4 regions of the Cobetia sp. 5-11-6-3 genome follow, and region 3 is predicted to be linked to each of the others. Evidence: predicted binding sites of a transcription regulator. Region 3 holds the regulator's gene; each other region holds the start of a gene.
What was found. Region 3 encodes sigma-54, which starts transcription at its own class of promoters, with help from an activator protein. Its sites were predicted from a motif close to TGGCACNNNNNTTGCTNT; they were not measured.
Positions count from the first base shown of each region.

Region 1: the regulator sigma-54 is predicted to act here: its motif matches at 5,566-5,583, upstream of HXS66_RS13115 (dimethylamine monooxygenase subunit DmmA family protein).
Region 2: the regulator sigma-54 is predicted to act here: its motif matches at 3,069-3,086, upstream of HXS66_RS05065 (ANTAR domain-containing response regulator).
Region 4: the regulator sigma-54 is predicted to act here: its motif matches at 2,611-2,628, upstream of glnL (nitrogen regulation protein NR(II)).

Region 1 covers NZ_BLWJ01000007.1:197,606-205,412, forward strand. Annotated here, with positions in the region: gene HXS66_RS13090 (sarcosine oxidase) at 1-52, shown strand, start outside; gene HXS66_RS13095 (IclR family transcriptional regulator) at 194-1,036, shown strand; gene HXS66_RS13100 (ammonium transporter) at 1,264-2,667, opposite strand; gene HXS66_RS13105 (DUF3445 domain-containing protein) at 2,771-3,826, opposite strand; gene HXS66_RS13110 (PDR/VanB family oxidoreductase) at 3,866-4,810, opposite strand; gene HXS66_RS13115 (dimethylamine monooxygenase subunit DmmA family protein) at 4,795-5,481, opposite strand; gene HXS66_RS13120 (FMN-binding glutamate synthase family protein) at 6,169-7,509, opposite strand; gene HXS66_RS13125 (protein glxC) at 7,524-7,807, opposite strand, start outside.
Region 2 covers NZ_BLWJ01000002.1:252,782-260,588, forward strand. Annotated here, with positions in the region: gene HXS66_RS05050 (GNAT family N-acetyltransferase) at 134-706, shown strand; gene HXS66_RS05055 (hypothetical protein) at 919-1,086, shown strand; gene HXS66_RS05060 (NarK family nitrate/nitrite MFS transporter) at 1,257-2,615, opposite strand; gene HXS66_RS05065 (ANTAR domain-containing response regulator) at 3,225-3,800, shown strand; gene HXS66_RS05070 (CmpA/NrtA family ABC transporter substrate-binding protein) at 3,851-5,059, shown strand; gene HXS66_RS05075 (TetR/AcrR family transcriptional regulator) at 5,254-5,874, shown strand; gene preA (NAD-dependent dihydropyrimidine dehydrogenase subunit PreA) at 6,058-7,422, opposite strand; gene HXS66_RS05085 (NAD(P)-dependent oxidoreductase) at 7,422-7,807, opposite strand, start outside.
Region 3 covers NZ_BLWJ01000001.1:797,803-805,609, reverse strand. Annotated here, with positions in the region: gene pmbA (metalloprotease PmbA) at 1-67, shown strand, start outside; partial or broken gene mgtE (magnesium transporter) at 170-1,525, opposite strand; gene HXS66_RS03370 (HPr family phosphocarrier protein) at 1,690-1,959, opposite strand; gene rapZ (RNase adapter RapZ) at 1,946-2,860, opposite strand; gene HXS66_RS03360 (PTS sugar transporter subunit IIA) at 2,957-3,427, opposite strand; gene hpf (ribosome hibernation-promoting factor, HPF/YfiA family) at 3,437-3,745, opposite strand; gene HXS66_RS03350 (RNA polymerase factor sigma-54) at 4,345-5,793, opposite strand; gene lptB (LPS export ABC transporter ATP-binding protein) at 6,112-6,852, opposite strand; gene lptA (lipopolysaccharide transport periplasmic protein LptA) at 6,855-7,433, opposite strand; gene lptC (LPS export ABC transporter periplasmic protein LptC) at 7,532-7,807, opposite strand, start outside.
Region 4 covers NZ_BLWJ01000005.1:37,907-45,713, reverse strand. Annotated here, with positions in the region: gene glnA (glutamate--ammonia ligase) at 1-1,290, shown strand, start outside; gene HXS66_RS09925 (DUF4124 domain-containing protein) at 1,708-2,349, shown strand; gene glnL (nitrogen regulation protein NR(II)) at 2,663-3,742, shown strand; gene ntrC (nitrogen regulation protein NR(I)) at 3,739-5,148, shown strand; gene HXS66_RS09910 (deoxyguanosinetriphosphate triphosphohydrolase) at 5,373-6,710, shown strand; gene HXS66_RS09905 (BCCT family transporter) at 7,061-7,807, shown strand, end outside.

The sequences.
Region 1 (7,807 bases), on a different contig from region 3:
CTCGGGGCAGACCGTGACAGCCGCTGCCCTGCTGGCCCATCATCACGGCTAGCGATTGCGACGCAACCTTGGCATCCGCTCGCGCATGCCTCTCACGTTGTCACCCGCTCCCCGTCGTTGTCTGACTTCCAGGCAGCGACGGGGAGACTGCGTTTCACCTACGGCTCGCCATACGCAGCAAAAGGAACCAGGTATGCCCGATTCCCACGCCTCGCTCCCTTCCAGGCAGGATGTCGTGACCGATGACCCATCGCTCTCGACCGCGCCTGCTCGCGAGAATGATTACACCGTGCCGGCGCTGTTTCGCGGGCTGAGAATCCTCGAGATGTTCAGCAGCAGGCGCAAGGTGCTGACCACCAATGACTTCGCCGAGGAACTGGGCACCACCAATTCGGCCATCTACCGTATCGTCATCACCCTCACCGACATGGGCTATCTCAAGAAGATCGCTCGCAACACCTATGAACTGGGGCCACAGGTCATCTCGCTGGGCTTCAGCTATCTGGCCAGTCGTGACCTGGTCGAGGTAGTGGCACCCCACCTGGACACCCTGCGCGATCAGACCACCATGTCATGTCACCTGAGCGTGCGTGAGGGCACGGATGCCATCTATCTCTACCGCGCCTTCGCCGCACAGCGCATGTCGGTCAACATCCCCATCGGCTCCCGTCTGCCGTGTCATGTCAGCGCCATGGGGCGCATCCTGCTCACGGTGCTGGGCGAGGATGAACTGCAGCAGCTCTACCGCCAGATCCGCCTGGATGACTACCCACCGCCGGCGCCCCAGAACCTGCCGGCATTGAAGGATGCCATCGAGGAAGCTCGCCGCCAGGGATGGGTGGAAAGTCGCTCCGACTACGCCACCGCCATCGCCACGGGGCTTTATGACCACACCGGCCATCTGGTGGGCGCCATCAATATCTCGGGCCCCGATGCGATGATGGCCGACGAGCGCCGGCGCCTGCTGTTGCGCGGCGCGCTGATGGACTGCGCCCGCCATATCAATCATGAGCTGGGGGGACTGCACCGCCGCTGACAGGCAGTTTCCTGCTGGTCGCTGCTTGTTCTCCCGGGACGTCCATCATCCCTCTTGTTTCCCTCTTGTTTCCCTCTTGTTTCCCCCTCCTTTCCCCATCCCTTGCCCACCCTTTCCCCTTACGCTCCCCCTGGAACACGAGAAGGCCCGCCAATTGGCGGGCCTTCTCGTATCACACGCTGACAGGACTCACCTCACTCGGGGAATCCAGCACTTGGGGGGCAGACTCAACGCGCCGCCCCCTTGAGCACCGCAGCCGGAACTGCAGCGCTCGCCTTGCCGGCATGCCCGGACGCAGTGCCTTCTCCCTGTGACGGGGAGGACATGTTCACGAATTCCGGGTAGGCCCCCATGCCACATTCGTGCATGTCCATGCCTTCCAGTTCCTCTTCCTCGCTGACACGCAGGCCACCACAGACCTTCTTGATCACCAGCAGCGCCACCAAGCTTGCGCCGAACATCCAGACGAAGATGATCAGCGTGCCCAGGATCTGGGTACCGTACGCGGCGTCCGGATTGGAGAACAGCACTGCCATGATGCCCCACAGGCCGGCGGAGCCGTGTACGGAGATGGCACCGACCGGGTCATCGATCTTGAGACGGTCCAGTCCCACCACCGACAGCACCACGATGATGCCGCCTACCGCACCGACCAGCACCGCAAGGCCGGCAGACGGCAGCAACGGCTCGGCAGTAATCGAGACCAGACCGGCCAACGCGCCGTTCATCACCATGGTCATGTCAGTCTTGCCGAACATCGCGCGTGACAGCAGTGCCGCGGCCACCATCCCTGCCGAGGCCGCGGCATTGGTGTTGACGAAGATACGCGCCACGCTGTTGGCATCATCGAGACTGGCGATCTTGAGCATCGAGCCGCCATTGAAACCGAACCAGCCCATCCACAGGATGAACATGCCCAGCATGGCGACCGGCAAATTGGCACCCGGAATGGCACGTACCTTGCCGTCCACGCCGTAGCGCCCCTTGCGCGGACCGACCAGCAGCACCGCCGCCAATGCCGCCGCCGCGCCCGCCATGTGCACGACCACCGAGCCTGCGAAGTCCTGATAGCCCATCGCATCCAGGAAACCGCCGCCCCACTTCCAGTAGCCTTCCACCGGATAGATGACCGCGACCATCACCACCGCGAAGATCAGAAACGGCCACAGGCGCATGCGTTCCGCCACGGCCCCCGAGACGATGGACATGGTCGCGGCGGCAAACACCGCCTGGAAGATGAAGTCCGCCATGCTGGAGTAATAGACCGCCCCTTCGCCAGCACTGATGTCGCTGAGGGTATTGTCAGCGCCGAGCATGAACGACAGCCCCGGAATCACGCTGCTGATGGCGTTGTCACCGGGATACATCACGTTGTAGCCCACCACCAGGAACACCAGACAGGCGATGCCGTAGAGCAGCGCATTCTTGGTCAGGATCTCGACGGTATTCTTGGAGCGCACCAGCCCGGATTCCAGCATCGCGAAGCCGCAGGCCATGAACATGACCAGCGCGGTACACATCAGGAAGTAGAACGTATCCAGCGCGTAGCTGAGTTGCAGCACATCGATATTCACCAGCGTTTCCCCTTTGTTGTTATCCGCAAGCGCTGTGGTCAGTGGCTTGCGATCCATTCCCTATCACGCCCTCGGCGCCGAGAGCGGTTGGCCGAGAGCTCTTTATCAAGAGCTCTTTATCAGGAGCTGTCTGCCAGAAGCAGCTTGCCGAGAGCGTGGCCTAGACCGCTGCCTGCGCCGTCGCTTCGGCCATGGCCGCCACGCTTGCCTCGCGGGCTTCCAGCCACTCGAGCACGCTGGGCAGATAGCGCGTCAGTCCCTTGTAGTCGATCAGCTCCGGCGGCAGCGTATGCAGCACCTTCAGCAGACGCGTCTGCCAGACCGGGTTGGTACACAGGTCCTCGAGGCTGATCAGATAGGTGCGGATACCGAAGAACAGCGCATGACTACGCGGCATGCGCACCAGCGTCTGCAGCTCGACGCGCAGATGCACATCACGACCGGCGTTTTCGGCGGTGATGGTGGTGCGATCACTGCCCCACTCGGCATAGGTCTCCGGGGAGCTGTCCATGCGCGGATGGATGGTCATGGTCCAGTTGAGGCGTCGCACCGGCCCGCCGACCTGGATGGCGCACAGGTATTTGAGCGCGCGATCGAACACGCCCATCTCATGCGCCAGCGGCACCGGACCATGCCACTGCTTGAAGCTCATGCCGGCATCGAAGGCCAGTGACCAGTCCGCCGGACAGGTGATCATGCCGGCGTCCATGAAGAGGTCACCGTCGCGCTGGTCGAGCAGCGCGATATCGCCCTGCATCTGACGGCCGATATAGTCCAGTGGCGGCAGTGGCAGGCTGGTGGCATCACCCATGCAAAAGGCCTGCTCCAGCCCCAGCAGATGGTTGCGCCACACGCAGTCATCGCCGTCGCGCTCGAAACTGAAGGCCTGCGGATAGTCCCGGGCGTAGTGCGTCATCACGAATTCCAGGAAGTCCCAGGCTGCCGGCTGCATGTGTGGCATCACCAGGCAGCGTCTGGGGTCCTTGGCCAGCACCCGCTCACGCTCGGCGATCTCGCTCAGGTAGTGCTCATCGATATCCAGCATGTGCTCGGTGATGGAGCCCGGCTTGCCCGGCAAGACATGCGGCTCGATATTGACCGAGTAACGGTACTCATCTTCCGGGAACGGGAAGGGAAAACGCTGGATGGCGTAGTCGGAGTTCTTGAAGGTGAACTGACCATGGAACGCCTGGTCATCTCGCGGGGAAAATTGCATGTTCCTGCTCCTTGGGGGTCCATCTCGCGAAAGACGGTTTCAGAGATCCAGCACCAGCCGCTGGCTGCGTGCCCGGGAAACGCAGGGCATCATGCAGCGCTGACTGGCCCGCTCCTGTTCATCGAGGAAGGCGTCACGGTGTTCCGCCTCCCCCTCCAGCATCTCGACCCGACACTGTCCGCAGACCCCGCCGCGACACAGGCTCGTCACCTCGACACCGCTGCGCTCCAGCGCTTCCAGCAGGGATTCCTGGGCACCGACCGTCACTTCCACGCCGCTGCCGCGCGCCACGGCCGTGAAAGGAGTCCCCGGTTCCGGGGCGGCAAAGACCTCGTGATGGATGCGCGCGAGACTCCAGTGCAGCTCGCGCGCCGCGTCCTTCACGGCATCGATCATGGCCTGCGGGCCGCAGAGGTAGACGTGCGTGCCGTCGGGCTGACGCGCCAGCAGGGCCTTCAGATTCGGACGCTCGAGACGGTGCTGGGTGATGTTGCCACTCGCCAGATAGGGCGCGGCCTCCGGGAAGCGGGCGACGTCGAGGTCCTGGCTGCGCAGGTGAAGCTCCCAGCTGGCGCCACGCCTCTCCAATTCCGGCAGGTAGGAGAGAAACGGCGTGATGCCGATGCCGCCTGCCAGCATCAGGTGATGGCGCGCCTGCCAGTGCGGCAGAAAGAGGTTGGCCGGCGGGCTGAGCTCCAGCTCGTCGCCGACCTTGACGCGGGAATGGATGGCTTCGGAGCCCCCACGCGAGACCGGCTGACGACGCACCGCGATGCAGTACTGCGAGGGATCATCCGGCGGGCTGATCAATGAATAGGCGTTGCGACACACCCGCCCTTCTCCCGGAATGCCCAGCACCACATGACTGCCCGGCGAGAACGGCGTGAAGGGTGAGGCCTCATCGGCAGGCACCAGAGTGAGACGGCGCACGCTGCTGCTGAGCTGATCGACCGCGGCGACCCGCGCCTTCATGAAGCGAGACATGGTGCCACCTCCTCCTGTGAGGGAATCTCTCCCGGCGCTTCCGCATCGATTCGCACGCCCATGTAGGCGCCGAGACGCTTGGAAAAATGATCACGCACTTCCAGCATCAGGCCGCAGCCATCACAGGCTGACGGCGAGTGAATGACGTGCTCACTGACCTGCTGGCAGTGCACGCAGAACACATGCCGCCCCAGGGCAGCCACCGGCAACATCACCATGTCATCCAGCAGCAGCCCCTGCTGCTGAGCCAGATTGGCGACCTGCCACACGAAATGCTCACTGCCGATGATGACCAGACACCCCGCCGCGCCTACCTCGCCGATGGCACCCGCCAGCGCATCGCAGGCCAGGGGGCGATCATCGACGTCGTACCAGCGATACAGGCGGGCGCTGTCGGCGAGCCCCTTGGGCAACGCCTCTGTTGCCGGAGCGGATTGCACGGCGCCTCCCACCTCGCGGCTACCGAGCTGCCCCAGCAGCGTACTGATCAGCTGACAATGCATCTGCAGTTGCTGACGGGCGTTGCCCGCCGCCTCTCCAGTGCCTGGCAGGCTCTCGGGAGACTGGCATGCCACCAGATACCGTTGGGCATCGGGCAGCGCCTCGATGCGTGGATAGTGTTGCCGACTTCGAATCCCGGCAGTGACAGAGGATGATTGCGGGCTTTTCATGACACGACCCTGCTCTGAGAAATTGTCCTTGTTGTAATGCCGCCGTCTTGACGATGACGTGCATTCGACTACCACTCCATTTCTTGAGCATATTTCGTGCCATTGACGGCAAAATCATTACCCCGCATGCCCGGCAAAATCGTCTGAAAACCCCATTTCACATATGAAAAATCAATAGAGGTATTCACGCACCAAAACAGAACACAAAGCTCATGAATATCGGCTTGCATTCACCATTATTGCCCTGACCCAACCTCACCTCATAAGCCAATCGCTACGCCTGACATATTTCTCATTTAATGTCTTCAAGATGCTGAAAGAATGGAAAAACTTTATCTTGGGAGAATCACGATCTCACAATCGACACGACACTACGCGCTTCTCCACCGTCAGCATTCTGATGCACTTTCGCTTGCATGATATTGGCCTTTTTCCTTGATTTTACTCACCACCAAAGAAAGCGCCTCACCGAAGGGTGAGGCGCTTTGATGACTCAATATCGTCAGGTCATATTTTTCTACATCAACCGGAGCAGAGTTCTTGTCATTGCGACATTTTTCCTGGACAACATTGCGGCGATCTTGCTGACAAAAGGCTTCGCAGCTTTGCCATGACAATCATGCGCAATGGCAGCCATGCACGATCGCTCTCATGCGCAATGGCACACGCACGATAGAGATCGTGCCATCAGTAACCGCCCTGGCCCGGCACCCAGTTGGTGCCCGCCAACGGAACACGTGCCATGGCGGCCGCTTCCACATTCAGGGCGACCAGATCTTCCGGCTCCAGATGATGCAGGTGTGACTTGCCACAGGCACGTGCCAGGGTCTGGGCTTCCAGCGTCAGCACGCGCAGGTAGTTGGCCAGACGCTTGCCGGCCGCGACCGGGTCCAGTCGCTGGCTCAGCTCCGGGTCCTGGGTGGAGATACCGGCCGGACACTTGCCATCCTGGAAATCGTCATAGAAACCGGCGGCGGACCCCAGCTTCTGATACTCCTCGGCGTAACGCGGATGGTTGTCGCCCAGCGCGATCAAGGCGGCGGTACCGATGGCCACGGCATCAGCACCCAGTGCGATGGCCTTGGCCACATCGGCGCCGTTGCGAATCCCGCCGGAGACGATCAGCTGCACCTCACGGTGCAGGCCCATTTCCTGCAGTGCCTGAGTGGCCTGCGGGATGGCGGCCATGGTCGGGATACCGACGTGCTCGATGAAGACATCCTGAGTGGCGGCGGTGCCGCCCTGCATGCCATCCAGCACGATGACATCCGCGCCCGCCTTCACCGCCAGCTTGACGTCGTAGTAGGTGCGGGTCGCGCCGATCTTGACGTAGATCGGCACCTGCCAGTCGGTGATCTCGCGCAGTTCCGCAATCTTGATCGCCAGGTCATCCGGGCCGGTCCAGTCCGGGTGGCGACAGGCGCTGCGCTGGTCGATGCCCTGCGGCAAGGTGCGCATGCCCGCGACTCGCTCGGAAATCTTCTGCCCCAGCAGCATGCCGCCACCGCCGGGCTTGGCGCCCTGGCCGAGCACGACTTCGATGGCATCGGCCTTGCGCAGGTCGTCCGGGTTCATGCCATAACGTGATGGCAGATACTGATAGACGAGGCGCGAGGACTGGCCGCGCTCTTCCGGGGTCATACCGCCATCGCCGGTAGTGGTGGAGGTGCCGATTTCCGAGGCGCCACGCCCCAGGGCTTCCTTGGCCTGGGCGGACAGGGCCCCGAAGCTCATGCCGGCGATGGTGACCGGCGTGCTGATCACGACCGGCTTCTTGGCATGGCGCGTGCCGAGCACGACTTCGGTCTCGCACTTCTCGCGATAGCCTTCCAGCGGATAGCGCGACATGCTGGCGCCGAGGAACAGCAGGTCATCGAAATGCGGCACCTTGCGCTTGGCGCCCCAGCCACGGATATCGTAGATTCCCGTCTCCGCCGCGCGCTGGATCTCATGGATGACATCGCGGCCGAAGGTGGCGGATTCGCGCAGTGCCGGGTTGTAAGGCTGTGTCTGAGTTTCGTCAGTCATGTTGGGCATCCTGATCAGTAGGCTGAGGCGTTGTCGACCTTGAAGTGATAGAGCTGACGCGCAGATCCATAACGCGTGAAGCTGGCCGGGTCTTCATCAATTCCGGCACTCGCCAGCAGCTCCGCCAGTTCTTCCAGGTGCTCGGCACGCATGTCCTTGGCGATGCAGTCCGCGCCCAGCGATGCGACCGTGCCCTTCACGTAGAGTCGCGCTTCATAGAGCGAATCGCCGAGTCCTTCGCCGGCGTCGCCGCAGACCACCATGCGCCCCGCCTGGCCCATGAAGGCACTCATGGCCC
Region 2 (7,807 bases), on a different contig from region 3:
TCATTCGATGCCCGCCACTTCGGCGGGCATCGTGCTTTTTGAGCAGTAGATTGACTCTCGCGGGCCATGACGGCGGTGGCTAAGCTTGGGGGTGACGGCCCTGATCGACAGGGCGCTGAACCGGTAACTCGTGATGACTGACAATCCCGCCGATAATCTTCGCATCCGTGAAGAACGTCTCATCGATCATGAGCGCATCTACCGCATCCATGAATCCGTGTTTGCCGGCCACCGGGAGGCTCGCCTGGGCGACAGACTGCGTCGCAGTGATCTGGCGCAGATCTCGCTGGTGGCCGAGCGCTTCTCTGACCCGGAAAGCGGGCGTCACCTCAGTGAAGGCGAAGGAGGGCTGCTGGGGCATGTGATGGCCTCGCGCGTGGAACTCTCCGGCTGTCCGGGGCGCGTGCTGATGGCATTGGCGCCTCTGGCGGTGTTGCCCCAGCACCAGCGTCATGGCATCGGCAAGCGGCTGGTGATCTCGGCGGTCAAGCGTTGTCGTCTGCTGGGAGCGGGCGCCGTGGTGGCGGCGGGTCATGCCGAATTCTATGCACATCTGGGCTTTCATCCGGCGCGCCATTACGGCCTTTATTGCCATCACGAGGATGTGCCTGGCGCCTTCGTGGCCATCGAGCTGGTGCCGGACTATCTGGCGGGGCTGGGAGGCGAGGTGCTCTTCGACCATGGTTTCTCTGACCTGGGCCTCTGACTCGAGCGCAGATTCGCGCTCTGAGCCGGGCTCCTCGAAGGGGTTTGCCCTGTGGTGTGCCTCGTCACTCGGTCATCCCCTTGCAACTCGGCGTTGCGCCACCCTTGAAACCGCGCGACACCCGCTCCATGTCCTGTGTATCCCCGCGCTGTTGTCTGTACTGGTGTGCAGGCCGGGGCGTTATCCCGACCGATGATTCAAGGAGAGACATCATGAAGCTCAAGACTCTGGGTAGTTCGCTGATGATTGCCATGCTGGGTCTCGGTGGCCTGTCACTCGCCGGTTGCGAGGACGAGGGCCCGATGGAGAAGGCTGGCGAGAAGATGGACAACGCCGTGGAAGACGCCGGTGACAGCGTCGAGAACGCTACCGACAGCTGATGGCTGGCCGTGACTCGCTCGCGAGCACGGCGAACCGCAAGGTGTGAATGCACAAAGGCCCCGCCTCTCAAGAGGCGGGGCCTTTGCATGTCAGGGCTCCGTGTATCAGGGCTCCGTATATCAGGGCTGCATGTGTCAGAGGTTTGAGAAAGTCTCAGGAAGAGACAGGCTCAGACAGACACGGGCTGCTGGTCGCTCTGCTGCTTGCGTTCCGCGACGGCGGCGTCATAGGCGCGGCCTTCCTCGGCCTCGGTGGCGGCGCTGAAGCGCACCAGCAGGGCGAACAGCGAGATCACGATCACGCCCATGCCCAGATACATCAGGCCTTCCTGGTAGGTCAGTTCTTCACTGCGGAACAGGAAGCCCGCGGCGACAGCCCCCGCGTTGCCACCCGCGCCGACGATACCGGCCACCGCGCCCAGTGCCTTGCGATTGACGAAGGGCACGATCCCGAAGGTGGCGCCTTCCGCCATCTGCACGAACAGGCTGAACACCAGCATGATGCCGATGGCCACCGCGAGGGTTTCCATCTGGGCGAAGCCGACCAGCGCCACGCCTTCACACAGCAGCGCGATGAACAGCCAGCGCACGCGACCCTTGAGGCCGGACTGACGGGCGAACAGGTCGGAGAAGACGCCGCCCAGGGTGCGCGCGAACAGGTTCATCAGGCCGAACAGTCCCGCGATGAGGCCGGCGGTGGCGAGGTCGAGATCGAAGTGATCGAAGAAGTAGATGGCGGCGACGTTGTTGATGGTCAGCTCGACCCCGAAGCAGGCGCCGTAGACGAGGAACAAGGCCCAGACACGGATGTCGCGTGCCGCCGCGCCGAAGGTGGCGCGCATGCTGTATTCCTTCTCGGCCTTGGGCAGCTCACCACGCTCACGCAGCTCGCTGAAGTTGCCGTCCGGCGCATCCTGGGTGAAGAAGTAGTAGGCGATCCCGGTGAGGAACAGCACGATGCCCGGCACGACCATCGCCAGACGCCAGCCCAGGGTCTGCTCGACGCCCAGCATCAGCAGGCCGGCCATCACCAGCGGCATCAGCATCTGGGTGGTGCCGCCGCCCAGGTTGCCCCAGCCGGCGGTGGTGGCATTGGCGGTGCCGACCACGTTGGGGCCGAACATCACGGAGGTATGGTACTGGGTGATGACGAAGGACGCGCCGATGGCACCGATGGCCAGACGGGCGAGGAAGAAGGATTCGAAGCTGTCGGCGAAGCCGATGCACATCACCGGCAGAGAGCCGAGGCACAGCAGCCAGGTGTAGGCCTTGCGTGGCCCGATGCGATCACACAGCACGCCGATGGCAAGTCGCACGATCACCGTGATGGCGACGGAGGCGATGATGGTGTTGCCGATCTGGGTCTTGGTCAGGCCGAGGTCATCGCGCACCACGGCCATCAAGGGCGCGATGCCGAACCAGCCGAAGAAGCAGACGTGGAAGGCGAACCACGACATGTGGAAGGCGCGCATCTGCGGGGTATTGAAGCTGAACAGCCGGATACGGCTGGCCTTGTTGCGAATATCCATGAGTGGGCTCCTGGTACAGCGTCGGTGCCGGACGCCAGGGTCTCGGCGCACGACGGGTGGTCGAACAGCTGTGAACGACAGCGGGGCGCCTCGTCATTGAGGGGCCTGGTTCGACGCACTCGTACTCCCGGGAGCCTGGTCCACGTCATGGATGATGCATGGCACGCTTGTCTGCCATTGCCTGACTCAAAGCAAGTAGCGCGCCACTTGCGGGGGTGTTGTGCGTCCAACCCCCGTCATATCAAGGGCTTGGAATCATCATGTCGGGCAAGACAGCAGTGGGGAGTAAGCAGGGCGATGCCCAGTGGCGGTGCGCGGCGGGGTGAGGATGATCCAGTCTGGCGCACGTGGCGGGCGAGAGATCGCCAGATCACGCCATGCATCATTGCTGTGCAGCCGGGCGCGCCCTTGCGCACTGCGGAAGGCCTTTAAGGCCAGCGCTGCACCAGTTTGTGGCATGAATCCTGCAGTGTCAGAGGCGTGACGCCATCCTGACTCCCGCTTGCGAAGACGCCGTCGTCGTTGATCTCGGACGTCGGTGCCTGATCGCTCGAGGCGTCGCCTGACACCCCGGCACCACCGCCTGACACACTGCCAAGGAAGCCTGATATGCCCGTGACCGTGTTGATCGTCGATGTGCGCAGCGAGCGTTCCGCCGCTCTGGAGCAGGCGCTGTTGAGCGCCGGCTTCGAGGTGGCGCTGCGGGTCGATGAACACGAGGACCTGCATGCGCTGGTGCAGCACCATCAGCCGGATGCCGTGATCATCGACGCCGACCTGCCCAGCCGTGACACCCTCGAGCACCTCGGCCAGCTGGGGCGTCACTATCCCAAGCCGATGATCATGCTGGCCAGTGAGGACGCGCCGGACCTGGTGCGCCAGGCGGCTGGCGCCGGCGTGTCCGCCTACGTGGTGGATCACGTCATGCCGGCGATGGTGCGCAGCATGGTCGAGGTGGCCATCACCAGCTTCGAGGCTCACCGTGCCCTCAAGGGCGAGCTCAATCGCACCCAGACCACTCTGATACAGCGGCGCAGCGTGGATCGCGCCAAGGCGCTGGTGATGGAGAGTCGCGGACTGGGGGAGGATGCGGCCTACCAATACCTGCGCAAGACCGCGATGAATCGGCGTCTGGCATTGCACGAGCTGGCCGATGAGCTGCTCAAGGCGTCGCGTCGGCACTGAGCCGAGTCTCGTGATGTCCTTCTCTTTCGATCGTTCAAAAGGTGGATGTGATGCTCAGTGATTCTCTTCTCAATGGTCATCAGTTGACGCTGGGGTTGATGCCGCTCAATGACGCGGCTCCTCTGGTGGTGGCGGAGCGTCAGGGGTTCTTCCGTGAGGAGGGGCTGGCCGTGACGCTCAAGTGGCAGCCGTCGTGGGCGGCACTGCGCGATGACCTGCAGACCGGCGTGTTGCAGGGCGCGCAGATGCTGGCGCTGATGCCGCTGACCTCGACCCTGGGGCTGGATGGCCGCGCCACACCGGTGATCAGCGCGATGACGCTCAATCTGGGCGGCAACTCCATCACCCTGTCGCGGGCCCTGATGGCGGCGCTGGCCGAGGAGGGGCATGACCTGGGCTCTCCGCTGGCGGTGTCTCGGGCGCTGGCGGCGCACGTGCAGAAGCGCCGCGAGCGTGGGGAGGCGGCGCTCAAGCTTGCCAGCGTGCATCCCTTCTCCTCTCACCGCTATCTGTTGCGTTACTGGCTGGCGGCCGGCGGGATCGACCCGAATCGCGACATCGAGATGCGTGCGGTGGCCCCGCCGTTGATGGCCGCGCAGCTGGCAAGTGGCGCGCTGGACGGCTTCTGTGTCGGAGAACCCTGGAACAGTCTGGCCGCCGTGCAGGGCATGGGGCAGGTGGTGGCGGGCAGTCATGATATCTGGCGCTTCGGGCAGGAAAAGGTGCTGGGCGTGCGCGAGGACTGGGCGGAGCAGCACCCGCTGGCGCATCAGGCGCTGATTCGCGCGCTGCTCAAGGCCTGTGCCTGGCTGGACCGCCCGGGCAACCGTGAGCAGGCCGCGCAGTGGCTGCATGATGAAGGCATGCAGGAAGTGCCGCTTTCGGTGGTGGCGCGTGGACTGCGCGACGTGGATGTCGAGCAGTCGGTGGAGGCGTTCCAGCGGGAAAATCCCGGCTGGACCATCTTCCATCGCTACGCGGCCAACTTCCCGTGGCGCTCGCAGACCCGCTGGTATGCTGCCCAGATGCAGCGCTGGGGGCATCTCGAGGGAGTCAGCGACAATGACCTCGAAGCGACCCTGGCACGCTGCGTACGCCCGGACCTCTACCGCAGCGCAGCCCGCAAGCTGGGCATGGTGGTGCCGGTGGCGGATGAGCGCAGCGAAGGCACGCATCCGGCGCCCTGGTGGCTGAGCGGCGAGGCAGGGCAGGTGCCGATGCCGGCGGATGGCTTCATCGATGGGGCGGTCTTCGAATGACACCGCTGGCGCGCGCTGAAGCGTGAGGCGACAAGCCGAGGGGTGAGCAGTGGGAAGCGAGTCAAGAGGCGAGAGGTGAGGGGTGAGGGGGTAGAGAAGAGACGCCCGCGAGCGCGAAACCTGTCGGCTCAGGCATGTTGGCAGTGCGGTTATGATATTCTCATCCCACTGCCAGCACCGCGTCAGGGGATCGCATGACCACTCGCAAGTCTCAGATTCGCAAGGATAATGTCGGCCGCATCCTGCTTGCCGCCGAAAAGATCTTCGCTCTCAAGGGCTATGTCGGCGCCAGCATGGTCGATATTGCCGCCGAGGTAGAGCTGCCCAAGTCCAATCTGCATTACTACTTCAGCACCAAGGAATCGCTGTATCGCGCGGTCCTCGATGGTCTGCTGGCGCTGTGGAAGGAAGATGCGCTGTGCTTCGAGGCCTATGACGACCCGCAGCTGGTGCTCTCCACCTACATTCGCGCCAAGATGATGCACTCGCGCCAGCGTCCGTATGGCTCCAAGGTATGGGCCAGCGAGATCATGCAGGGCGCGCCGGTGCTGGGCGAGGAGCTGACGGTGTGGCTCGACGAGTGGGCCGAGATGAAGAAGTCACGCCTGCGCCAGTGGATCAGCGAGGGGCGCATCGACAACGTCGATGCTTCCGCCTACCTGTACATGATCTGGGCCAGCACCCAGCACTACGCCGACTTCGACCACCAGATCGCGGTACTCAATCAGGGCAAGGCGCTGAGTGATCGCGAATTCGAGCAGGCGGTGCAGAACGTGACGCGGGTGCTGCTGAAGGGCGTTGGCTTGTCCGCCTGAGTCAGCAGGTGATGTCATGATCAAATTATCCTGAAGCTAACAATGATCATCATTGATGGGTCATGAAGCCATTGAAAAGGGGCTGCCATTGCTGGCAGCCCCTTTCTGTTTTCACGCCACTGAACGTGGTGTCATGCGCTGGAATCTGTGCGGATCATCCGGATCTTGTCTGCAACGTCAGGGTCACGCCGCGCGATGCGGGTTGCGCGGGTCCTCCATCCAGTTCATGTACGGCTTGCCGGTGTCCTGCACTTCCATGGTGATGCAGTCCTCGACCGGGCAGGTGATCTCGCACAGGTTGCAGCCCACGCAGTCGGCGTCCTTCACCTCATAGCGGGCGGTGCCGTTGTCCCTGGCCAGATGCAGGATGGCCTGGTGCGAGGTGTCCTCGCAGGCGATGTAGCAGCGTCCGCAGCCGATGCACTTGTCCTGGTCGATCCGCGCGATCACCTGGTAGTTCATGTCCAGCTGCTTCCAGTCGGTGGTGTTGGGCACCGCCGCGCGGGAGAACTCCTCGATCCGCTGATAGCCCTTGCTGTCCATCCAGCGCCCCAGGCCGTCCTTCATCTCCTCGACGATACGGAAGCCGTGCAGCATCGCCGCGGTGCACACCTGCACGCTGCCCGCGCCGAGGGCGATGAATTCGGCGGCATCTTCCCAGTTGGAGATGCCGCCGATACCCGAGATCGGCAGGTTGGCGGTTTCCGGCGTGCGCGCGATCTCGGCCACCATGTTCAGCGCGATGGGCTTCACGGCGCTGCCGCAGTAGCCGCCATGGGTGCTGCGGTCGCCGACGATGGGATGCGCGACCATGCGGTCGAGGTCCAGATGGGTGATGGAGTTGATGGTGTTGATCAGCGAGACGGCATCCGCGCCGCCACGCCAGGCCGCCTTGGCCGGTTCGCGCACGTCGGTGATGTTGGGGGTCAGCTTGACGATCACCGGCAGCGAGCTGTAGGTCTTGCACCAGCGCGTGACCTGCTCGACATACTCCGGCACCTGGCCCACCGCCGCGCCCATGCCGCGTTCCGGCATGCCGTGGGGGCAGCCGAAGTTGAGCTCGATGCCGTCACAGCCGGTAGCCTCGACCTGCGGCAGGATGGTCTTCCAGGCCTCTTCCTCGCACGGCACCATCAGCGAGACGATCAGTGCGCGGTCCGGCCAGTCCTTCTTGACCTGGGTGATCTCGCGCAGGTTGATCTCCAGCGAGCGGTCGGTGATCAGCTCGATGTTGTTGAAGCCGCTGACCTCGCCATTCGGGCCATAGTGCGCCGAATAGCGCGAGGAGACGTTCACTGCCGCCGGGTCTTCCCCCAGCGTCTTCCAGACCACGCCTCCCCAGCCGGCTTCGAAGGCGCGTACCACGTTGTAGGCCTTGTCGGTGGGCGGGGCGCTGGCCAGCCAGAAGGGGTTGGGGGCACGGATGCCGGCGAAGTTGACCGACAGATCGGCCTTGTAGCTGGCGACGTGATCGTCAGCCGCTGCAGAACTTGAACCAGAGCCTGCCGGGCGCGCGTTGTCATCATTGAGCGGGGTATGAATAGTCATCAGGCGGCCTCCACCTTGAGCATCAGATCGTGATGGATGGCCTCGGCGGCCAGCTTGCCGTGGGCGACGGCTTGAACGGTGAGATCCTGTCCGCGAGCGATGCAGTCACCCCCGGCATAGACGCCCGGCAGACTGGTGCGCAGCATCTCGTCCACCTCTATCTTCGCCCCCTCGCGGGCCAGCCCCGCGGCATGCGCATCGCTCAGGCTCGCGTCATCGAAGCCCTGGCCGATGGCGGTGAAGACCCCATCGCAGGCCAGGGTGAAGGTCTCGCCGGTATCGACGAGTCGGCCATCCTCGACCCGCGTGCGCGCGAACTGCATCGCACTGAGCGCGGCATCACCACCCTCACTGCCGCTTGCCACATCGATGGCCAGCGGGCGCG
Region 3 (7,807 bases):
CTGGCTGATCGGTGGCATGACCGTCGCGGGCATGTCGGAAGGTGAGGAAGACGCGCTGGAAGATTGAGCTAGAGATCATCCTTCGTGAAAAGACAGACGGCCGCTCCTGGGGGAGCGGCCGTCTTCGTTTCTGCAGGCTGCCGGATGATGCGTGACTCTCCTGGCGTGATTACAGATAGAGCCAGGTCGCCAGGCCCAGGAAGGCCATGAAGCCGATCACGTCGGTTACGGTGGTCAAGATCACGCTGCCGGAGAGGGCCGGGTCGATATTGAGCTTCTTGAGCAGTATCGGCAGCAATGTCCCGGTCACGGCCGCGATCAACAGATTGATCATGATGGCGGCACCGATGATGGCCCCCAGCTGGACATCACCGAACCAGACGATGGCGATCCCGGCGACCACCACCGCCCACAGCAGGCCATTGAGCCCCGCGACGATGATTTCGCGCTTGAGAAGCCAGCGCACGTTGCCACTCTTGACGTGTCCCAGTGCGATGCCGCGAATCAGTACCGTCAGTGCCTATGAGCCGGCAATGCCGCCCATGCTGGCGACGATGGGCATCAGTACCGCCAGCGCAGTGATCTTCTGGATGGTGCCCTCGAACATCCCGATCACGGCGGACGCCATGAAGGCGGTCAGCAGGTTGATGCCAAGCCAGATGGCGCGACGCCAGGAGGTGCGCATCACCGGGGAGAAGGTATCTTCATCCTCGTCCATCCCCGCCATCGACATGACCTGGTGCTCGGCATCGCCGCGGATGACGTCGACCACGTCATCGATGGTGATGCGCCCGAGCAGGTTGCCATCACCGCCGACGACAGGCGCCGAGATCAGGTCATGCTTCTCGAACAGCGAGGCGACCTCGCTCTCCGGCATCAATGCCGGAATCACCACGCTGTCGGTATCCATCACCTCGCGCACCGTGACACCGGGGTCAGAGACCAGCAGGCGGTTGATGGGCAGGGCGCCGATGAATTCATCGCGGCGCGAGACGACCAGCAGAGTGTCGGTGGAATCGGGAAGTCGCTCGTGACGGCGGATGTAACGCAACACGACATCCAGGGTGATGTCCGGACGGATGGTGATGGTGTCCGTGTTCATCAAGCCGCCGGCAGTGTCCTCGGGGTAGGACAGCACCGTCTCGACCCGCTGGCGTTCCTGCGCCTCCATGGAGTCGAGGACTTCGAGAATCACGGCATTCGGAAGCCGCTGGAGGATGTCGGCGACATCATCCGGTTCCAGATTCTCGGTGGCGGCCAGGACGTCCTCGGCATCCATGTCCTTGAGGAAGTCGCTCTGGATATCCTCGCCAAGGTATTGGAGCACATCGCCCTGAAGTTCGGCGTCGACCAGCTCCCAGAGCAGGTTGCGCTCCTTGGGGGGGGAGGATTCCAGCAAGTGGGCCACGTCCACCGGTGCCAGGCCGCGATTCAGCATGCGCCTTGCCTGATCCAGCTCGCCACTTTCCAGTGCCTGTGACAGGCGATCAAGTCTTGGCTTGAGTTTGCGTGACGTCTTGCTCATCTGTCGGCTTCCCCTGTCGACATGAAGGACAGCGTTGATTCTACCATTGGCGCAGGGGGGCGCGTCGACAAAAGAAAACACTGTTTCTTATCGATAGGGCAATCAGCGCGGAAAAAGTGGCAGAAAGCCGGCGGGCGGGGGATGTCAGACGGGGTGCGGCGGCGTCATTCTTCCTCTTCGAAGCGCGCCTCGAACAGGGACTCGATCGCAGACAGGGCCTCATCTGCCTGTTCGCCCTCGACATCGATGATCAGCGCCGTGCCACACGGGGCTGCCAGCATCAGCAGCGCCATGACGTTGGCCGCGTTGGCGCGTCGCTCACCGTGACTGACCATGACCGTGGCCTCGAAGGGCGCACAGCAGTTGACCAGCTTGGTGGCAGCGCGAGCATGCAGCCCGCGCTTGTTGGTCAGAACCAGTTCACGACTGGGCATCGTGTGACTCCTGACGGGTATCGCCGATCGCCAGGGCCGTATGGATCCCCAGTTCCCGGTGGCGTAGACGCACTTCCGGAAGCTGCTTGGCGAAATGTTCGGCCAGCTGCTCGCAGAGATAGACGCTGCGATGCTGGCCGCCGGTACAGCCCACCGAAACGGTCAGGTAGCTGCGATTGCTGGCCTGATAGGCGGGCAGCCAGCGTTCCAGCCAGCCGGCGATGTCATCCTGCATTGCCTTGACGTCCGGGTAGCGCTGCAGGAATTCCGCCACGCTGTCATCACGACCGGTATCGCTGCGCAGATTGATGTCCCAGTAGGGGTTGGGCAGGCAGCGGGCATCGAACACCATGTCGGCATCGGTCGGCACGCCATGCTTGAAGCCGAAGGACTCGAAGGTGAGTGTCAGATGACGAGAGCTATGCTGCGCGACCTGTTCGGTGATGCGCGAGCGCAGGTCATGCACGCTGAGGTTGGTCGAGTCGATGACCAGATCCGCCTTCTGACGAATCGGGGCCAGTGTCTGCTGCTCGATCTCGATGGCCTCGGCCAGCGTGCGGTCATTGTCGCGGGTCAGCGGATGACGGCGGCGGGTCGCGGAATAGCGTTCGAGCAGGACACGGGAGTCCGTGGTCAGGTAGACGACCTGCACATCCATGCCGCTCTGACGAACGCTGTCGAGCAGTTCGGGGAAGCGACTCAGGGCATCGGGGAGGTTGCGCGCGTCAATGGAGACCGCGATGCGCCGGCGGGTGGGGCTGTCCTTTTCCAGCTGCTCGACCAATGGTGCCAGCAGCATGCCGGGCAGATTGTCGATGGCATAGTAGCCAATGTCTTCCAGCGCCTGGAGGGCAATCGATTTGCCGGAACCGGAGCGACCACTGATGATCACGATCTTCATGGAGTGCTCTCCCAGGGCGAGGTCAGCATGAGGTGAAAGCGGAGGGTGCCTGAGGCCAGTCAGCGACAAGCCCGGAGCGAGTCCGGGCTTGCAGGTTCAGCGCGCCGGCAATTCGGCGATGGCCGAGGTCAGGGCATCGAACAATGCTCGCTGACTGTCTGCCTGGCGCAATGCTGCCCGGTTGGTGGGCGAGTTGAGCAGTTCCGCCACCTGGCCGAGCAGAGTGAGATGGGTGTCATCTGCCTCCTCGGGGACCAGCAGCACGAACAGCAGATCGATGGGTTCGCCATCGATGGCGTCAAAGTCGATGGGGTCACCGAGCTTCATGAACGCCGCGATGGGGGTCTTGCAGTGTGGACTGCGTGCATGTGGCACGGCCACGCCGTGGCCGATGCCCGTCGAACCCAGTCTCTCGCGCCCGATCAGGCGCGAGAAGACTTCCTGGCTGTCCAGGCTGGGAATGTTCTGAGCAATGAAGGTGCTGAAGAATTCCAGCACCCGCTTCTTGCTCCCCCCGGGGACGCCGTAGAGCGTGCGCTCGGGGGGAAGGATCTGATCAAGTGTCATGGCAGAAGGTCAACGGGTCCCGGTGCCCTGAGAGCGAGCCTGGGACTTTTCCTTGTGTTTGACCAGCTGGCGGTCCAGCTTGTCGGCGAGCGCGTCGATGGCAGCGTACATGTTGGGGTCTTCTGCCAGGGCATGGAGGTCGGCGCCAGCGGCGTGCAGGGTGCAGGCAGCCTGTTGGCGTTCCTTCTCGATCGACAGTGTCACCTGAACATTGGTGATGTTGTCGTAATGCCGTTCGAGGCGAGCGAGCTTCTCGTTGACATAATCGCGGAGAGGATCGGTGAGTTCCACATGATGCCCGGTGATATTCACTTGCATGGACACGCTCCTTTATCCAGCGGGTTGCCTTTGAATTGTAACCCTTTTTGACTGCGAGCAAACCCTGATTGAACGCGCGGCCACTTTCTGACTCCGGCCATGGTCTCGTGGCGATCATCTGCTGGCGAGAGCGGCGGTGCCGGTGTACCGAGCGTCTACCCCGACAATGCCCAAGCTTTGAACAAAGATCAACGCTGCGCTGCATCGTGGGGCAAGGCTTGTCTTCAACCCAGCGAGGGATATCAGCAGGTTCTTCATGAGCATCGCCTCGCATCACGGACGGAATGGGGCTCGAGAAACCGGCCGTTTGTGGCCAATGTCAGCATTTACGTCGACGTTCGTGTGGCAGGAGTCGGTGGGGACACCTGGCTATCTGTCCGTGGGATGTGAGAGAAAAAGAAAGCACTCTGGAGAAAAGTGGCTGGAAAAATAGGCAATTGGGGGCGTGAAGTCACTCACGCAGTCGCAAGGACAGGCATTGCCAACCGGTATTCAGACGACCGATTGGCAGATGATGCCAGGATGGCAGGTGCAAGGGGGCGAGCTTCAGCGCTCCGACGTGTGGAGCCCGCTGGCCTGCGGGTATCCGTTGTCGAGACTCACGCCAAGCGCTTGCGCTCGCTGGAGGAGGGGATGCCCATGGCCTCGCGATACTTGGCGACCGTCCGGCGCGCTACCTCGATGCCATCACTGGCCAGCAGATCCACCAGGCGTGAGTCGGACAATGGCTTGCGCGCCGGTTCTTCCGAGATCAGCTTGCGAATGCGCGCACGGATCGCGGTGCTGGAGTGCGCGTCACCGTTGCCGCTGCCACCCACCTGGCTCGAGAAGAAGAACTTGAGTTCGAACACGCCTCTCGGGGTGTGGATATATTTCTGGGTGGTCACCCGCGAGATGGTGGATTCGTGCATCTCGACCACTTCCGCGATGTTGGCAAGGATCAGCGGTTTCATGCCTTCTTCCCCCTGCTCGAGGAAGTCGATCTGGCGCGCCATGATCTCGCGGCCCACCTTGAGCAGGGTGTCGTTGCGTGAGGACAGGCTCTTCATCAGCCAGCGGGCTTCCTGAAGATTGTCCTTGAGGAAGGTGTTGTCCGCGGACTTGTCGGCCCGCTTGATGAGGGCGGCATATTCCGGCTGGATACGCAGCTTGGGCAGCGCTTCCGGGTTGAGCTCGACCTGCCAGCCGTGACGCGTATGACGGACCAGCAGGTCCGGGATGACGTAATCACTGGCAGGCTCGCCCCAGGCGGACGCCGGGCGCGGGTCGAGCGCCCGTACCAGACGAATGACGTGATCCAGCTCATCATCATCCAGGCTCAGGCGACGCTTGAGCAGCTTGCGATCGTCATTGCCCAGTGCCTCGAGGAATTGCCGCACCAGACGGCGGGCCTGGGCCAGCAATGGCAGATCGTCCGGCAGCAGGGCCAGCTGCAGCAGCAGGCATTCGCGCAGGTCTCGAGCGAACACACCGGTGGGATCGAACTGCTGAAGGCGCAGCAGGACCTGCTCGAGTTCCGACGCCTTGAGGCCGGGCAGTCCCTGACCTCGCAGGCCATCGACCAGTTCGTCCAGGCTCATGCTCAGGTAGCCGGCCCCATCCACCGCATCGATCAGACTCTCCGCCATCTGCCGTTCACGCGCATCGAGGTCCGTCATCGCCAGCTGCCAGCGCAGATGGTCCTGCAGGCTTTCGACACTGGTGTTGCGATCGAAGTCCGGCCCGTCCTCGCTCGAGCTTCCGCTGCCGGAACTGGTCAGGCTGCCTGCGTGGTCCTGGTAGAGGTCCGACCAGTCACTGTCGAGAGGGTATTCTTCAGGAATCTCGCTGTTGGTCTCGGAGGTGGAGATCTCGCTCTTGTCCTGTGTCTCCGCGACATCCAGCGACTCGTATTCCTCGTCAAGCTCCAGCATGGGGTTTGACTCGAGCGCCTGCTGTATCTCCTGACGCAGGTCCAGCGTCGACAACTGCAGCAGCTGGATCGCTTGCTGAAGTTGCGGGGTCATGGTCAGGGAAGTGCCGAGTCGAAGCTGCAAGGTGGGTTTCATGGGGTCTGTCATTCACGGCAAAGGAACGTGCATCTACGCTATACCGTGGGTCGGGGCACTGACAAGGGGCAGTCGAGAATATTCAAGCAACTTGCATGCCATGTTGCCACCAAGGTGGTATGGACGTCATGCATTCGAGTGAGGTGTGGCAGAGCAGGAGGGTTCACGGGGAGATTACGCAAGCGCATGTCGAGGCGCTTGCGTGAGGGGGCGGGGAACGAGGCCCCGACAGTGAAGCAGGAAGTGGCGGGTGGTGGAGGGTGCTGGTGAGAGCAGAAGAGGTCGGACGGCACTCACCAGGCTGACGGCACTCTCGGGCTAGAGCTTGAACTCATGGCCCAGGTAGACATCACGCACCTGCTGGTTGGCGAGGATGGTGTCGGCGTCGCCATGCGCGATGATCTGACCATCGCCCACGATGTAGGCGGTATCGCAGATGTCGAGTGTCTCGCGCACGTTGTGGTCGGTGATCAGCACCCCGATGCCGCGGTCGCGCAGCTGGCGCACGATGCTCTTGATCTCGCCCACCGAGATGGGGTCCACGCCGGCAAACGGCTCATCGAGCAGCACGAAGTCCGGCTCGGTGGCCAGTGCGCGAGCGATCTCCACGCGGCGGCGCTCCCCGCCGGAAAGGCTCATGCCGGCACTGTCACGAATATGCGTGATGCTGAACTCGTTGAGCAGCTCCTCCAGGCGTGCCTTGCGTCCGTTGCGATCCAGGTCCTTGCGCGTCTCGAGGATCGCCATGATGTTGTCGGACACCGAGAGCTTGCGGAAGATCGAGGCTTCCTGGGGCAGATAGCCGATGCCGGCGCGAGCCCGCTGATGCATGGCGGCGCCGGACAGGTCGTGGTCATCGATGGTCACGCTACCGGCATCCGAGCGCACGAGGCCGACGATCATGTAGAACGAGGTCGTCTTGCCGGCCCCGTTGGGGCCCAGCAGGCCTACGATGTCACCTTGGCGGATTTCCAGCGAGATGTCCTTGACGACCTTGCGACCCTTGTAGGCCTTGGCCAGATGACGAGCGCTGAGGGTACGTGGGCTGGCAGCAGTCATGCTCATTGGTCCTTGCTGGCATTGGCGCCACGTGGCGTCAGGGTCATGTGGACGCGTGACCCCTCGGAGGATGAGGCATCGGTGCCATTGCTGGCATTGACCTGGCGCTTGTCCAGGAAGTATTCCACGTAGCCGCCTTCGAAGGTGTCGTCGCCTTTCTCCAGACGGGCATCGCCGACCAGTTCCACCCGGCGCTCCAGCGCGTGGTAGCGAATGGTATTCGCCCAGCCCTTGACCAGTCGCTCGTCGGTATCGGGTTTCTGCTCCATGTAGGCGCGCTGGCCGGTGGCCTTGACCAGGGAGATCTCGCCGCTGTCGGCGCGACTGATGTCAACGCGCGCGGCATCCAGCTTCATGCTGCCCTGGCGCATTTCCACGCGACCGGTATAGGTGGCCGTGCCGGCCTTGTCATCCAGTGACAGTGAGTCGGCGGCAATGTTGATCGGCTGGTTGGCATCGCTGTCCAGCGCCAGTGCGGTCGGGGAAAGCGTCGTCATGCCAAGTGCCAGGCCAAGGGCCATGACACCGGGTCTGAGTGTCTGGCGCCAGACCGTCAAGGGCGTGAGAGTCGTTGAAGTCATGGAGTGCTCCTTGGCAGAACTGGTAAGGCTTCACGATCACTCAGGCCATCGTGAAGCGGAAATCGGGGAGAGAGGATTCGGCGCATGCAGGGGCGCGCTCACTGATCCTGGGCCGGTGCGGCATCGAAGGTGCTGGAGACGCGGCCATCATCGTCACGGGTGGTGTCATTGCCGGTGTCGAGAGTCTCGGCTTCCCGGGCGGCATCGCTCTTGCCCTTGCCGGGTTGCAGGGTACTGCGGACGCGGCCTTCCAGCTGGGCGGAATCCTGAGAGAGGTCAGCGCTGAATCGGTCACTCTCGACGCGTTGACCATTCTGGGTGATCACCACCGGCACGTCACTCCAGGCACGGTTCTGCTCACGACTGTAATGCAG
Region 4 (7,807 bases), on a different contig from region 3:
GAAGAATTCTTCGAGAATGGTCAGATGTTCGATGGTTCTTCTATCGAAGGTTGGAAGGGCATCAACGAGTCCGACATGATCCTGATGCCGGACGACGGCACTGCCTTCCTTGACCCGTTCACCGAAGACACCACTCTGGTGCTGCGCTGTGACGTCATCGAGCCGGCCACCATGCAGGGCTATGAGCGCGACCCGCGTTCCGTCGCCAAGCGTGCCGAGGAATATCTGAAGTCCACCGGTCTGGGCGATACTGCCTTCTTCGGTCCGGAGCCGGAATTCTTCATCTTCGATGAAGTGCACTGGAAGAACGAGATGAACGGCGCGATGTTCAAGATCTCTTCCGAAGAAGGTGCATGGGCGACCGATTCCACGCCGGAAGGCGGCAACCTGGGTCACCGTCCGCGTCTGAAGGGCGGCTACTTCCCGGTCCCGCCGATCGATAGCTTCCACGATATCCGTGCTGCCATGTGCAACACCCTGGAAGCCATCGGTCAGGAAGTCGAAGTTCACCACCACGAAGTGGCGAACGCCGGCCAGAACGAGATCGGTGTCAAGTTCAACACCCTGGTCAAGAAGGCCGATGAGGTTCAGGAACTCAAGTACGTGATCCACAACGTGGCGCACGCTTACGGCAAGTCCGCGACCTTCATGCCCAAGCCGCTGGTCGGTGACAACGGTTCCGGCATGCACGTTCACCAGTCCTTCTGGAAGGATGGCGACAACCAGTTCGCCGGTGACGAGTACGCGGGTCTGTCCGAAATGGCCCTCTACTACATTGGCGGCATCATCAAGCACGCTCGTGCGCTGAACGCCTTCACCAATGCGTCCACCAACTCCTACAAGCGTCTGGTGCCGGGCTTCGAAGCCCCGGTCATGCTGGCCTACTCTGCCCGCAACCGTTCCGCTTCCATCCGTATCCCGTACACCGCCAGCCCGAAAGGCAAGCGTGTCGAGGCTCGCTTCCCGGATCCGACGGCCAACCCGTACCTGGCGTTCTCCGCGATGCTGATGGCCGGTATCGACGGCATCAAGAACAAGATCCACCCGGGCGATGCCATGGACAAGAACCTCTACGACCTGCCGGCCGAAGAAGCCAAGTCCATCCCGACCGTGGCCGAGAGCCTCGAACAGGCACTGACCGCGCTGGACGGCGATCGTGAGTTCCTGACCCAGGGTGGCGTCTTCACCGACGACATGATCGATGCCTACCTCGAGCTGAAGGGCGAAGACATCCAGCGCCTGCGCATGGCGACTCACCCGCTCGAATTCGACATGTACTACAGCGTCTGATCTACCGACGGCGCATGTCGCTCACGGCCCCGCCCGGAGCAGTCTGAGCGCGGGGCATGCGTGAGGCGAGACACACAGGGTCATACCGACAGGTATGGCCCTGTTCTCGTTTCTGAGACATGTGCTCCAAGAGCTGACTCCCGGCTGTCCAGGACCCGTGACCCGTCGCGGAAAGTCGCGTCGCAACAAGCAGGGCTGGTATCAACGCGGGAAGCTTTGTAACTTGGCAGCAGGATATGTCACTTCTGGCACGCTGGTAGCGTCCGAGTGAGTGACACGACTGGCAGGAGCGGATGCGCGCTTCTGGCTTCCCATGACTTCTTCAGGAATTCCCGGATGTGGCCCTTCACTTCTTCTTCGCGTGGCATCGGTTCAGTGGGTGACAGCAGGTCCTTGCCGGTCAAGGGAATGCGGCGGATGGCTCGCCTGCCGGGCATGACGACGCTCGGTCTCTGCCTGTCAGCGGTGCTGGCCCTGAGCAGCGTCTCGGCGGACCTCGAGGCGGCTCAGGTCTACCGGCACGTGGATGCCAACGGCAACGTGGTGTTCAGTGATCAGCCGGCGGGCGGCAGCAAGGTCAAGCTGACGCCGCTGAGTGTGGTGCCTTCCACCGAGGCTGCTCCCTCGCGCGCGCCTGCTTCGCGTGGCGTGTCATCTTCCCCGTCCGAGACCGCTTCCCGTAGCCGACCCTCCGCGCCTGCCGTGGATGTCAGCTTCCGTGGCTATACCCGCTTCTTCATCCAGAGCCCGAGCAATGAAGAGACGCTGCCCACGGGGCAGGCCGGCAACCTGGCGGTGCGCCTTGCCATCGAGCCGCAGCTGCGTCCCGAGCACAAGGTACGCGTGACCGTGGATGGCGCGCCGTCGCAATCGGCCATGAACAGCAGTGTCTTCATGGTGCCGGGGCTCGAGCGTGGCAAGCACGTCATCCAGGCGGAGCTGCTGGATGCCTCCGGACGAGTGCGCCAGACCACCGAGCCCCGAGTGGTCTACGTGCAACGCGCCAGCGTCAATCTCCCGCGCAATCCCAACAACCCGGCCAATGCCGGGGGTGGCTGAGAGACGGGGATGACAGCCCTCCTGGCTTGCGAACGACACGTGACTCGCGCGCCAGGTCATCAGGCCACCTTCGGGTGGCCTTTTTTGTCGCCAGGTCTGGCAACGGTATCGCCCGCGATGCAGCAGCACGCCCGCTGATGAGCAGGTCTGCTGCATCGGGTTGGCAGTGCGATCCTTTGGTGCACCATAATGGTGCTTCAAATCGACGCCCGAAAGAGGTGCATCGGCGCGGGTGCCATGCACGCGGCATTTGCACCAGACTGGCGCGGTTATTGCAGAACAGGGAGACGTACTGCGAATGGCGGATAAAGGCATGCATCAACGACTGCTCGAACACCTGAATACTGCCGTGGTGGTGCTGGATGCACAGCTGCGCGTGGTATGGCTGAACCCGGCGGCTGAGACGCTATTGGCGGTCAGCCTGGTGCGCGTCAAGGGCAGCTCCCCTGAACATCTGACCGGGCTGGATGAAGAGCCCATCAAGGTGCTGCGCAAGGCGCTGGAAGAACAGCATCCCTATACCCAGCGTGAGGCCGAGATCGTCAATGCGGCCAACGAGCCGCTGACGGTGGACTTCACCGCGACCCCGGTCAGCGCCAATGAGCTGCTGGTGGAAATCGAGCCGCGTGATCGTCTGATGCAGATCTCCCGCGAGGAGGCGCTGATCGCTCGGCAGGAAGCCGTCAAGGTGCTGACACGCGGGCTGGCGCATGAAGTGAAGAACCCGCTTGGCGGTATCCGGGGCGCGGCCCAGTTGCTGGAGCGCGATCTGCCGGAGCCGCAGATGGTGGAGTTCACGCGCATCATCATCGAGGAGGTGGATCGCCTGCGCGATCTGGTCGATCGCATGCTGGGGCCGAATCGGCCACCGCTGCAGTCGCCGGTCAATATCCACTCGGTGACCGAGCGGGTGCGCTCCCTGCTGGCGGCGGAAGGGCATCACATCAAGCTGACGGCCGACTATGACCCGAGCCTTCCTGAAGTCATCGGCGATGAAGGCCAGTTGATCCAGGCGGTGCTCAACATCGCGCGCAACGCGACCCAGGCCCTCAACGAGCAGCCGCAGCCCGAATCAGCCGATGGCAATGAGGCGCCGTGGGAGATCACCCTGCGCACGCGGGCCCGGCGGCAGTTCACGCTGGGTCATGAGCGCCATCGTCTGGTCTGCGAGCTGGCGATCAGTGACAACGGCCCGGGCATTCCCGAGGCGCTGCGCGAGACGCTGTTCTACCCGATGGTCTCGGGGCGCGCCGAAGGCTCAGGGCTCGGGCTTTCCATCGCCCAGGGCATCCTGCACCAGCATCAGGGGTTGATCGAGTGTGACTCGCGCCCCGGCCATACCGAATTCCGACTATTAATCCCGCTTGCCGGCACTTCTGGAGATCCCTCATGAGCGAGACTGCACGCGTCTGTATCGTCGATGATGACCGCGCCATCCGCTGGGTACTGGAGCGCGCTCTGGCCCAGCCTGACCTCGAGGTGGAAAGCTTCGAGCGCCCGGATCAGGCAGAAGCCAGCATCATGCGCCAGTGCCCGGATGTGCTGATCACCGACATCCGCATGCCCGGTATCGATGGCCTCGATCTGATGGCACGAGTCCGCGAGCGCTATCCGGACCTGCCGGTGATCGTGATGACGGCCCATTCCGACCTCGACAGTGCCGTGGCCTCCTATCAGGGCGGTGCCTTCGAGTATCTGCCCAAGCCCTTCGATGTCGATGAGGCGCTGGCGCTGGTGCGGCGTGCCGTGGCGCACGCGCGGGAATCCAAGGCCCCCGCGGTGGTGCCGGAAGGATTGACCAAGGAGATCATCGGGGAAGCGCCAGCGATGCAGGAGGTCTTTCGAGCCATCGGCCGCCTGTCCCAGTCGCACATCACCGTACTGATCAACGGCGAATCCGGGACCGGCAAGGAGCGTGTCGCCCAGGCGCTGCATCAGCATTCGCCCCGCAAGGCCAAGCCGTTCATCGCGTTGAACATGGCGGCGATCCCCAAGGACCTGATGGAGTCAGAGCTCTTCGGCCACGAGAAGGGCGCCTTCACCGGTGCCACCGCTCTGCGTCGCGGACGCTTCGAGCAGGCCGATGGTGGCACCCTGTTCCTGGACGAGATCGGCGATATGCCGGCGGAAACCCAGACACGCCTGTTGCGGGTGCTGGCGGATGGCGAGTTCTACCGCGTGGGGGGCATCACGCCGGTCAAGGTGGATGTGCGTATCATCGCCGCGACCCACCAGCACCTGGAGGCGTTGGTGGAGGATGGTCGTTTCCGCGAGGATCTCTTCCACCGCCTCAACGTGATTCGCGTCCACCTGCCGCGGCTGTCAGAGCGCCGTGAGGACATCCCGCGCCTGATGCAGCACTTCCTCGCTGAAGCCGCACGCGAGCTGGCCACGGACCCCAAGGTGCTCACCGAGGCGGCCGAGAAGCACCTCACGCGCTTCGACTGGCCGGGCAACGTGCGCCAGCTGGAGAACACCTGTCGCTGGCTGACGGTGATGGCCTCGGGCCGCGAGGTGATGGTCGAGGATCTGCCGCCGGAACTGCGTGACGTCAGTGGCACCGAGGCCGCGTCCGGGGACTGGCGTGGTGCCTTCCGTGAGTGGGCGGACCGCGCGCTCGCCGCCGGCCACACCCATCTGCTGGAAGAGGCGGTGCCCGACTTCGAGCGCATCCTGATCGAGACGGCGCTCAAGCATACCGGCGGTCGCAAGGGCGAAGCCGCCGAGTTGCTGGGCTGGGGACGCAACACGCTGACGCGCAAGCTCAAGGTGCTGTTGCCGGCACTGGCCGAGGATTGAGCCGCCCCGGCGCCAGGCAGTGTCGAGCACCCTTCTCAGACTGAGCGGGTGATGAACCACCTGAGCGGGTAGAGAAACCGTCTGGGCGGACAGGAGAACCGCCCAGCGGTCTGGAGAGAAAGAGAACAGGGTGCCACAATCCCTGTTCTCTTTTTTTCTGCCCGTCATTCACCGTTGTCTGCTCGCCGGCGTCGTTTCTCGGGCGCCTGCCAAGGAGTTGCCTGATGTCATCAATGAACTGGGAACGACTGCTGGAGCCGAGTCGCCTGCATGACGCACCGGGCACCGTATCGCGTGAGATGGGCCGTACGCCCTTCCACAAGGATCACGACCGGATCGTGTTCGCGGGCTCCTTCCGACGGCTGGGTCGCAAGACCCAGGTGCATCCGCTGACCGACAACGACCACATCCACACGCGTCTGACCCACTCCCTGGAGGTCGGCTGCGTCGGGCGTTCGCTGGGCATGATGGTCGGCGAGAAGTTGAAGGACCATCTGCCCGAGTGGGTCACGCCCGCCGACCTCGGCGTCATCGTCCAGACCGGCTGTCTGGGACATGACATCGGCAACCCACCCTTCGGGCATGCCGGAGAATATGCCATCCGTGACTGGTTTGCCGCAGAGGCCGCCAGTGACCACGGGCGTCTGTCAGGCTTGAGCGAGGCCGAGCGCGAAGACCTGCTCACCTATGAAGGCAACGCCCAGGGCTTTCGTATCGTCACCCAGATCGAATACAACCAGTTTCATGGCGGCATGCGCCTGACGGCGGCGACGTTGGGCACCCTGCTCAAGTATCCCTGGACGGTGAAGCACGCCACGGCAGGCGGCAAGTTCGGTTGCTACCAGAGTGAGCGTGAACTGCTGGATCAGGTGGCCGAGCGCTGCGGGCTGCTGGCGCGTGACGATGGCCGCTGGTGTCGCCACCCGTTGGCGTGGCTGGTCGAGGCTGCCGATGACATCTGCTATGCGCTGCTCGATCTCGAGGATGGTCTCGAGATGGGCATACTGCAGTTCGAGGAGGTCTACGAGATTCTGACCGGCATCAGTGGTGGCGCGCCGCGGGAGTATGACGACATGGTCGCGCGTGGCACGTCACAGCGGCGCAAGGTGGCGGCCCTCAGGGGCGCGGCGATGGAGCGGGCGGTCAATGACGTGGCCCAGGCCTTCGTGCAGCATGAGGCGGAATTGCTGGCGGGCACCCTCAGTGAGGACCTGCTGGATCTGTGTCATCCCGATCTCGGCTGGGGCGTGCGGGAAGCCAAGAATCTGGCGCGCCAGAAGATCTTTCGCAACGAGCGCAAGGCCAAGCTGGAAATCGGCGCCTACACCACGCTGGGCATCCTGCTCGAAGCCTTCATCGGGGCTGCCCATGAGCTGCACACCACGGGGCGCTCCAGCTTCAAGCATCAGCGCGTGCTGGCGCTGATCGGCGAGAACACCCCGACGCGTGACTGGGATCTCTACCGCAGTTACCGGCGCATGCTCGATTTCATCGGCGGCATGACCGATCACTTCGCCGTGGACCTCGCTCAGGAGATGGGTGGCCGCCTGCGCGGCGACTGAGCCATCCGCTCGAGCATGACGACTGTCCGGCAAGCCGTGCCGGGCAGTCGTGGTCTGCCGTGTCATTTCCGCGTTGCCTTGCCGGCCTCCTGCCGGTCACGCGGCCCATCTGTTCCGGCAACTCCTTTCCCGCTTTCCCTCCGTCCCTCTTTTCCTCGATGTCTCCGTTGACGTCATCCTGGCCGGCTGCTGTCTCGCGTGACGTCCTTGCGCTGACAAGCGGTAAATTTTCTTTACGTAGCCTATCGAGTTGTTGTACTAGCTTTGTACGAAGTGTGAACGCGCAGGTCACTTTTCATTCATGATAAGCTATTATCATGCAGGGCAATAACGATAAATGAGGCTTATTTATGAGCAAGAAAACCCCCGGAGGAACCGCTGCCAACGCGGAGAACAAGCCAGAGAAGGCCTTCGACATGATCGACAAGCCGACCTTCTTCGGCTCGATCTTTCTGCTGCTGGCAGTGACGTTGCCATTGGTCATCTTCCCCGAGCAGGGTGCGATGTGGGTATCGGCGGCCAAGAATTTCGTCACCAGCAAGCTGGGTGTGCTCTACCTGATGCTGGGTGTCGGAGCCGGTGGCTTCATGATCTACATCATCTTCAGTGATATCGGGCAGATCAAGCTGGGCGACGCCGAAGAGAAGCCCGAGTTCTCGATCGTGTCGTGGGCGGCCATGCTGTTCTGCGCCGGTATCGGGGCCTCCATCCTCTACTGGTCGATGATCGAGTGGGTCTACTACTACCAGTCGCCGCCGTTCCACGTGGAAGGTCAGACACCGGAGGCCGCGGAATGGGCCGCCGCCTACGGTATCTTCCACTGGGGGCCGCTGGCATGGGCGATCTATCTGATTCCCGCCGTGCCGATCGCCTACTTCTACTACGTGCGTCACCACAGTGTCCTGAAGATTTCCGAGGCGCTGATGCCGGTGCTCGGCGAAAAGCTGGCGCGTGGCTGGCTGGGCAAGCTGGTCGACATCAGCTTCGTCTTCGGCATGCTGGGTGGCGGGGCGACCACGCTCGGTCTGGCAGCTCCGATGATCAACGAGGGGGTGCATGAGCTGTTCGGCGTACCCAAGTCGCTGATGACCCAGGTC